4 regions of the Mesorhizobium sp. C268A genome follow, and region 4 is predicted to be linked to each of the others. Evidence: riboswitches for the same ligand, from Rfam matches in the RefSeq annotation. Region 4 holds a riboswitch; each other region holds the start of a gene.
What was found. A riboswitch is a leader RNA that binds a small molecule or an ion and turns the genes downstream of it on or off. The one in region 4 is predicted to bind cobalamin.
Positions count from the first base shown of each region.

Region 1: another riboswitch for cobalamin. It lies ahead of NKL06_RS29910 (DUF1636 family protein); the one in region 4 lies ahead of NKL06_RS14360 (aromatic ring-hydroxylating oxygenase subunit alpha).
Region 2: another riboswitch for cobalamin. It lies ahead of metE (5-methyltetrahydropteroyltriglutamate--homocysteine S-methyltransferase); the one in region 4 lies ahead of NKL06_RS14360 (aromatic ring-hydroxylating oxygenase subunit alpha).
Region 3: another riboswitch for cobalamin. It lies ahead of NKL06_RS29680 (CbtB domain-containing protein); the one in region 4 lies ahead of NKL06_RS14360 (aromatic ring-hydroxylating oxygenase subunit alpha).

Region 1 covers NZ_JAMYVX010000003.1:626,982-629,176, forward strand. Annotated here, with positions in the region: gene NKL06_RS29900 (winged helix-turn-helix domain-containing protein) at 1-114, shown strand, start outside; gene NKL06_RS29905 (DUF6348 family protein) at 144-836, shown strand; cobalamin riboswitch at 895-1,101, shown strand; gene NKL06_RS29910 (DUF1636 family protein) at 1,140-1,565, shown strand; gene cobW (cobalamin biosynthesis protein CobW) at 1,568-2,195, shown strand, end outside.
Region 2 covers NZ_JAMYVX010000001.1:2,259,905-2,262,099, reverse strand. Annotated here, with positions in the region: gene metE (5-methyltetrahydropteroyltriglutamate--homocysteine S-methyltransferase) at 1-1,263, opposite strand, end outside; cobalamin riboswitch at 1,358-1,559, opposite strand.
Region 3 covers NZ_JAMYVX010000003.1:581,453-583,647, reverse strand. Annotated here, with positions in the region: gene NKL06_RS29685 (gamma-glutamylcyclotransferase) at 2-694, shown strand; cobalamin riboswitch at 762-957, shown strand; gene NKL06_RS29680 (CbtB domain-containing protein) at 994-1,173, shown strand; gene NKL06_RS29675 (CbtA family protein) at 1,189-1,992, shown strand; gene cobU (bifunctional adenosylcobinamide kinase/adenosylcobinamide-phosphate guanylyltransferase) at 1,985-2,195, shown strand, end outside.
Region 4 covers NZ_JAMYVX010000001.1:2,985,890-2,988,084, forward strand. Annotated here, with positions in the region: gene NKL06_RS14360 (aromatic ring-hydroxylating oxygenase subunit alpha) at 1-1,053, opposite strand, end outside; cobalamin riboswitch at 1,171-1,372, opposite strand; gene NKL06_RS14365 (DUF680 domain-containing protein) at 1,872-2,078, shown strand; gene NKL06_RS14370 (DUF680 domain-containing protein) at 2,145-2,195, shown strand, end outside.

The DNA.
Region 1 (2,195 bases), on a different contig from region 4:
AAGGAGATGCAGGGCTGGCTTGGCCTTGAGCGCATCGAAGTGACGCCGGCCGGCAATCTGGGGCCGGCATTGGCTAGCGAGAGAGATGGCCAACCCTTGCAGCGTCTGTCATAGACGCCTCAATAAGCCTCGTAGGTTGTGCAATGGCATCGGACAAAGTGCTCGACATGATCCATGGCGCCCTCATTGCGCATGGAATAGATGCAGTCCGCAGAGATAGGGACGTCATGCTCCAATCGAAGCAGCTTCGGTTTGAGGCTGAGGTGTTCGAGACGAGTTCTGACCGGCTGGTCCTGGAAATCTACATTTTTTCTCCGCTGCTTGATGTTCAGCCGGTCATTGAATCCTTTGCTGGCTTCGGCGACACGCGCGAACAGGAACTGAACCAGGCGTTTGAAAAGTTTCTCCGTGGTGTTTTCCATGTGGCCATTGAGGGACTGGCCGATCACGTCTGCGAGAACATGCAGGCCGAAATAGAGCTTTGGCAGCGAAGCAGCGCCAGTTGGAAGATCTGGCGAAAAGATGCCCGCTGGAAAATCTATAGCGGCCCGGTCATTTCCCAGGCCACAACCGAGCTATGCTCGCTGACACCAGGCTATCCAGCATTCTATGCCAAGCTGGAAAAGCTGTTCACAGCTTCGGTACCCCCCGGAAGCCATTTTGTCCGGACCTTTCTGGCAGGCTTGAAGGGCACGCTGATTAGTGCCGAAGTCCTTCTGGACAACGCGGTTTGGCATGAGGGACAGAATCTGGCTGTCGGTCATGACTGGGACTATAGCGATGGCTATCAAGCTATCCGACAGGTCATCCTGGCACTGCCGGAAGCCGGGACATGACAGCCCCTGCCGACATCGCCATGTCGTAGCCGTGCGTTGACACCGCTGCCTGCAAAAGCCTAAATCCGCTCCAGACGGTCCCCTGCCCGCAACGGCAAGGGCCAAGAGGGAATGCGGTGCGGGACGAAAAAATCCCAAATCCGCGGCTGTCCCCGCAACTGTAAGCGAAGAGCCAAGGCCGAAAGCCACTGGGTAACACCGGGAAGGCGGCTAACCAAGGCAATGACTCGCGAGCCAGGAGACCTGCCGTCTGAGACAAAGTATCCGATCGCCTGGCGGGTTTCCGGGCAAGGAGCACGGTTTTTGGACCAGAACAGCAGTTTTTCGGCTGGCACAACGGACATTGCGTCCGGCGACAACGACGCCCTGACCGGCGTGACCGTCATCGTCTGCGCCTCCTGCCGCGATGAGACCGGTTCCGACGCCCATCCGCGCGCCGGCGAATTGCTGGCTGAGGACACACGCCGCGCCGCTGCCGGCGATATCCGGGTCCGCACCGCCGAATGTCTCGGCAATTGCAAGCGCCGCCTCAGCGCCGCGATCCTGCGCGATGGCTGCTGGAGCTATGTCTTCGGCGATCTGACCGCAACCAGCGGCGCCGACCTCGTTACCGGCGCAAAGCTCTTCGCGACTTCGGCCGACGGCCTCATCCCGTGGCGCGGCCGGCCCGATAGCCTCAAGCGCGGCCTCGTTGCCCGCATCCCACCCCTCGACATGCTGAAGGACTGACGATGAACGCTTCAAACCCGGCCGCCAACCTCTCCCGTGTTCCCTGCACTGTCGTTACAGGCTTCCTCGGCGCCGGCAAGACGACGCTGGTCCGCCATCTCCTGGAAAATGCCGGCGGCAAGCGCATCGCGATCATCGTCAACGAGTTCGGCGACATCGGCATCGACGGGGAAATCCTGAAAGGCTGCGGCATCGACACCTGCCCCGAGGAAAACATCGTCGAACTGGCCAATGGCTGCATCTGCTGTACAGTCGCCGACGATTTCGTGCCCGCCCTCGACAAGATCCTCGCGCTGACACCGAAGGTTGACCACATCCTGATCGAGACTTCGGGCCTGGCTCTGCCCAAGCCCCTGGTCCAGGCGTTCCAGTGGCCGAGCGTGAAGAGCCGGGTAACCGTCGACGGTGTCATCGCCGTGGTAGACGGCCCGGCGCTGGCCGAAGGCCGCGTCGCCAACGACATGGACGCTTTGCAGGCACAGCGCGCTCAGGACGAGACGCTCGACCATGACGATCCTGTCGAAGAAGTGTTCGAGGACCAGATCGCCTGCGCCGATTTGATCATCCTGTCGAAAAGCGATTTGATGGACGCCGCCGGTTCTGCCCGCGCCAACGCCATCATCAATGAAC
Region 2 (2,195 bases), 730 kb from region 4:
CCCCTGAACAAGCGGGTCATGGATCCTCGTGGATGTCACGCGCGTGGCGGCAGCCTCGGCAGACGCTTTCAACGCGCCTGCCACCGCATCCCTGCCTTGGGACAGGGCCCCGGCTAGCAAGACCAGCTCGTCGGTCTTCTGGGCCGCGAAGGCGAGCCACGACCTGATGTCCGCGTCGAGTTCCGTCTCCATGCGCAGATCAATCGGCACATGCAGCATCGAGCAAGAAGGCGCGATCTCGACGCGGTCCAAGGGCCAGCCGGCGACGATCGGTTTGATGCGGTCGAGAATGGCGGGCAGGTTCGCACGCCAGACGTTGCGGCCATCGATCAAGCCAAGCGAGAGCACCAGATCCTTCGGAGCGAGCCGAGCCACCGTTTCCAGCTGCTCGGGAGCGCGCACGAGATCAATATGCAGGCCGGCCAGGGGCAGAGAAATCGCGGTTTCGAGATTGTCTCCCAGCGACCCGAAATACGTAGCCAGCATGATCTTCAGCTCGGGCGCGGCTTTCGACAGCTGGCCATAGGCGAATTCGAACGCAGCTCGTTCGTTCGGGTTCAGATCGAGGACAAGCGCTGGCTCATCGATCTGCACCCAGTCGGCTCCCGACAGCTTCAGCCTCTCCAGAAGCTGCTCGTAAACCGGCAGCAGCCGCGGTAGGAGCGCGATGGGACCGAACCCCTCGGCAGGCGATTTCGCCAGCTTGAGGAAGGTGATGGGTCCAAGGATGACTGGGCGTGTGTGAATGCCGAGAGCTTTAGCCTCGAGGAAGTAATCGACCGGCTTCGATGACGAGAGGGCGAACGTCTGATCATCATCGAGTTCCGGCACAATGTAGTGGTAGTTGGTGTCAAACCACTTGGTCATTTCCATCGCGGTTACACCAGGTCCATGAGCCTCCTCCTGGTAACCAGCGTGTCCACAATCCTCCGTCTGACCCTGGTTGCCGCGCGCCATTGCGAAGTAGATGTCAAGTGGGACCTCGCCGCTATTCCAGCCGTAACGGGATGGAACGGCCCCGACCATGGCTGCGGTGTCGAGCACATGGTCGTAAAGCGAGAAGTCGTTCGACGGGATTTTCGACACGCCGCGATCGCGCTGCTCTTCCCAGCTAGCGGCACGGAGCGCCTTCGACGTCGTGAGAAGGTCGCCAGCGGACGATGTTCCGGACCAGTAGCTTTCAAGCGCGAATTTCAGTTCTCGCCGACGACCGAAGCGCGGCACGCCGAGCGTTGCTACAGGAATTTGCTGAGAGACAGTCATGTCATACCCCGATGATTGGGGCGTCGGTGACAAGGAAGGCGCTAGCAGGCCGGCATCAACGCCGGGTTGCAGCGGCCACCGAGACACCCCGCCCGTGGACGTAATTCGCGTGGCAGGTCTCCTGGCTCGCGGGGTCATAGCCTCTACCCGTCTTCCTGAGGGTATTCGCCTCAGTGACGTGATTGGGGTTGGCTCGCCGCTAACAGTTGCGGGGGCAGCGCCGGCATCGCACCGGCTTCCCTCTTAGCTCCGCTGCGGCAGCGCCGCACGCGAGAACCACGACACGCAGACAATCACAGCAGTTCGCTCTTTTGTCAATGACGCATAACGAAATGTTTATGTCGTTATGTGATCGCACTTTTACGCCTTTGTCTAGCATTGTGAAATATTCCGTCCGCCGATTGGCGGCGCTGCACGGCGCTACTTAGTCCCGATAAGCCGTTTTAGACCTCATTCAGGCAGCAAACTAAGTATCTCGTCGCCAGGTGCTCCGCATTGAGGAACGCGGAATTGCAGGCAAAGCTCGCGTGCTTCATATTCGCATCATACGGTCGGCAGAACCCCGGTTTTATCCAGTGCACGCTCCAGTGCGGTGTGCAATTCTACACAGTCCGATACGAAGGCATTCTGGCCTCGCTGATCCATCCCAAGCCGAGATAGTGGAAGTCATCCGCAGGCACCATAACCCGGCTGTTGTCTAAACGAAGTCCGCTGAGTCGATGCCCTTGGTGTAGCCGGCCGATCGACGCTGATAACTAGCTTTGCTGCACCAAGTTTCAGCTGGGAAACGTAGGCTTTCTGCGCCGCAAGCGAATCCGCAGCACACTGTGCGAATTGCTTCGGATCGATACCTATAGGAAATTTTTTTGGCATTGCGTCTGGCCGTGGCCTTGCACCTCTCGAGCGAGCTACGCAGCAGCACTCGGTCAGAT
Region 3 (2,195 bases), on a different contig from region 4:
AGTGGCCGCACGACAGATGTCGCTTACGCCGGAGCTGGTCGCGCGCTGCTGGCGCGAGATCAGGGACCCCGGGCCGGATCCGGACGCGATGCATCTCGATGAAGCCGACTATGACGCGCTGCTGGATGAATTGCAGGTCGAACTCCGGGATAGCGAACCGCTATGGCTGTTCGGCTATGGATCGCTGATCTGGAAACCGGAAATAGATTATGTCGAGGACCGCGTTGCCTTGGCGCGCGGCTGGCATCGGTCCTTTTGCATGAACATGACGCGCTGGCGCGGCACCAAGGACAGCCCCGGCCTGATGATGGCGCTGGACCGTGGCGGACAATGCAAGGGCGTCGCCTTTCGGCTGACCGACAATAACCGGCGCGAGCAGTTGGGCCGGCTTTTCCGGCGCGAAGTCACGCTGAAGCCGACAAGCTACCGGCCGCGCATGCTCAAGCTTGCAAGCGAGGCCGGACCGCTCAGGGCATTGGCCTTCGTCATCAACCGCAACGGCCTGACCTATTCAGGACCGCTCGACGAGGGCAAGGTCGTCGAAAGGCTGGCAACGTCCTGCGGGCACTGGGGGTCGGGCGCCGACTATCTCTACAACACGGTGAAAAACCTTGAAGAGCGCGGCATTCACGATCGCCATCTGTGGCGGCTGCAGCGGCTGGTTGCCGAGCGGATCACCGCGTTGAACCCGTAACGCCGCATGGCGCATTCGCGCTGTTGGCCGGCGGAATTTGGTTTGCCGGATGCGGCCGTTTCAGCCTATAGTCATGCATGTCGTCGGTTCCGTTAGGGACCAAGAGGGAATGCGGTGAGGGCTGACTTGTTGCCCAATGCCGTGGCTGCCCCCGCAACTGTGTGCGGTAGTCCTCTCCAAGCCACTGGGGATTTTTTCTTCGGGAAGGTGGGGAAGGGCGCTGATCCGCGAGCCAGGAGACCTGCCGGCGACAGGGAACTGACTTCGATGCCCTCGGGTGGAGGGCGAAAGGACAAGATATGAATACCGCTTCCGTCTCCCTCGGCGCTTCCGTCTCCTCGCAGTCGCGCTTCATGCAGCTCGTGCTTAGCGCGTTTCTGGGCATTTTCGTCGTCGGCGTTGTCGGTTTCTCGCACATCGATGCGGTCCACAATGCGGCGCACGACTATCGCCATTCGATGGCGTTTCCCTGCCACTGACCAGGATCTGACATCATGAACCTGTTTCGCAACGTCGTGTTCATCGCGGCGATCGCAGGGCTCGTGGCCGGCGTCGCTCTCGCCTGCATGCAGGCCTACGCCACCGTGCCGCTGATCCTCAAGGCGGAGGTCTACGAAAAGGCTGGTGGCGGCCATGAGCATGAGCATGCCGCGGCGCCCGCCGCCAACGCTGCGGACACCAATGCCATGAGCACCGCCGCGCCGGCGGAAAATGCCGTGAGCAGCGCAGCCCCGGCTGGAGCAGCCGCGCCGGCGGAGGACGAAGGCTGGGCGCCGGCCGACGGCTTCGAGCGCTTCGCCTTCAGTGTCGTCGCCAACATTGTCACCGGCATCGGCTTCGCGCTGGTCCTGGTGGCGGTTTCCGAGTTCGCCGGCGGCATCGGCAGCTGGCGCCAGGGCGTGTTCTGGGGTCTGGCCGGCTTTGCCGTGTTCACGCTGGCGCCGGGACTCGGCCTGCCGCCGGAACTGCCGGCAATGCCGGCGGCCGATCTCATGCAGCGCCAGATCTGGTGGTGGGCAACGGTGATGACAACGGCGATCGGTCTTGCCCTTATCACCTTCCGCACGTCGGCGCCCCTGACCGTGCTCGCCGTCGTCCTGATCGTCGCCCCGCATATTGTCGGCGCGCCGCAGCCTGACAGTTTCGTAACGCCGATCCCGGAGAGCCTGCATCATCAGTTCGTGGTGGCGGTGACGCTGACCAATCTGGTGTTCTGGGTGGTGCTCGGCGCAGTTGTCGGCATAGTGCGCACGCGCTTCACCGGCACCGCGACCAGCCTGCGCGACAGCTTTGCCTGATCGCAGTTTGACCTTCATCATCGGCGGTGCGCGCTCCGGCAAGAGCGCGCATGCCGAAACTTTGGCGACGGCGTTGCCGCCGCCATGGGCCTATATCGCCACCGCCGAAGCCTATGACGATGAGATGCGCGAGCGCATCGCGCTGCATCGCTCGCGGCGCGGCGAAGGCTGGGCGACCATCGACGCGCCGCTCGATCTTGTCG
Region 4 (2,195 bases):
GACATGGGTGAGCTCCTCAAGGTTGTAGTCGACCCCCTCGACCGCATCCTTGTGCACCAGCCACTTGGTCGTCACCGCGGTTTCGGTGGCGCTGATCGGCAGCACCCGGAAGGTGACCGCATGGTCGATCAGTATGTGGTTCCAGGTCGTCGGATAGTGGTAGTGCATCAAGGTGCCGATGCGGTCGGCGGCAACAGTGTCGGACAGGTTCTTCGTCACCGCGCGCTTTCCCGACATCGTGTAGCTGACGGCATCGCGCAGCAGCGGCGCGCGGGTGGCGCGGTATTGCCCGGCCGGATCGATGCGGAACTTGCTCGGCAGGCCCGCCGCCTCGCATTTCGCCCAGTGCGCCAGCATCTCCGGATCGCTGTCGGCGCCCTGCACGCCGGTCACCGTCGGCGCTTCGGGGAATGTCTTGCACAGCTCTGGATGATTGCCGGCGCAGTGATAGCATTCGCGGTTGTTTTCCCAGACCAGCTTCCAGTTGCCCTTCTCGATGATGGTGCTCTCGAAGGCGACCTTGGCTTCATTCAGCCGGTGCGGCTTGAGGTAGGGCTCTATCATGGCGCGCATCGGCGCAAAGTCGGCAGGTTCTTTCGCCAGGCAGATGAAGATGTAGCCGCCGACGCTCTCGCAGGCGACGGGCTTCAGGCCGAACTGGCTCTTGTCGAAACCGTCGGCCATCTGGCGGGCAAACAGCAGCCGGCCGTCAAGCTCGTAGGTCCACTGGTGATAGGGGCAGACAAGCTTTGCCGCCATGCCCTTCTCAGTGTTGCAGACACGGCTGCCGCGATGGCGGCAGGAATTGTGAAAGGCGTTGATGTTGCCCTTCTGGTCGCGGACCAGCACCACCGGATAATCGCCGATCTGCACGGTGATATAGCTGCCGGGCTTCGGCAGTTCGCAATCATGGCCGATGAACAGCCAGTCGCGATACCAGATAAGCTCCATGTCGAGCTTGAAATAGTCCGGGTCGGTGTAGAAGGGCTGTTCCAGCGAAAAGCCTTGCTTGCGGCCGTTCAGGAGCCTCAGCATGTCGTTGCGCGTATCCATAGTTCTGTCCTCGTGGTTTAAGGACTGAACTTGGTGGTGATGGAGGAAGGATCGGACGCAGGCCGGCGCGGCGCCGGACATGCACTATCCACCTCTTGACCGCCCACCGCGATCAGTCGAGTCTATGCATCTCGGGCTGGTTTCCGGGCTCTGGAGTTGTCCTTGCGGACCATCGCGACACCTTCCCAGGCTCTTGCCCAGTGGTCTCCCGTTGCGACTTCAACTCCACCACCGTTGCGGGGGCAGCGCCGGATTCTGACCGGCTTCCCAATTCTCCGCTGCGTCGTCACGAAGCGGCACCTGAGATGCGATCATCTAATCACGGCAGCGATCGCGACGTCGGCATGAAAGCGACATCGTATCCATGCGGCGCGACACGCGCGGCATACGCCCCGCCGACCACCGAAGGGCTGAGATCCTGTCTTGCGGCGCTATCATCGCCGTTTCGAATCGCTGCGGATCCAGTTCCGATCGGGGGCAAAAAGGGCTCAACGGTATCGAAAAGTTACTATTAGCAATCTCTAATCGAACCGAACGGTTCGTTTCTGTTGACAATGCGTGCAGGACGGTGTGAACGACGGCCCGGAAACCGACACCGGAGCGAACCACTCGGTTCGACATAAGCAACTGAAAACAATGCGATAAATGACCATAGAGGAACTTCCTGGCACAATTTCAAGGTGCAGGACCGTGGTCCACACGGAACAACTTCGTGATTGGAAACCAGCCTATGGCTTTCCCACATCGGGGCTGTCCGAACGACGCGAATTCCTCCCAAGACACGCCGCTAGACGGACAGACAAACTGGAGTCCTAAAAATGAAAAAGATCATCCTCACTGCCGCAGCCGTTTTGGCGATCACCGGCAGCGCCTTCGCCGGTAGCGACAATTACGGTTCCAATGGTGCGAACCAGCCAGCCGTCTCGGTCGACAGCTCGTATACGGCTTCCATTCAGAAGCCGGCGCACGCTGACAAGCAGCCTGTCGTTCAGGGCGCCGACCGCGACCTCTACGGCAATCGCTGATCCCGACCAAAGAAGGGCGGCTAACCCGTCGCTCTCGGGATCCCAAAAAATTCAGGAGTATTTGAAATGAAAAAGATCATCCTTGCTGCCGCCGCCGTTTTGGCCATCTCCGGCAGC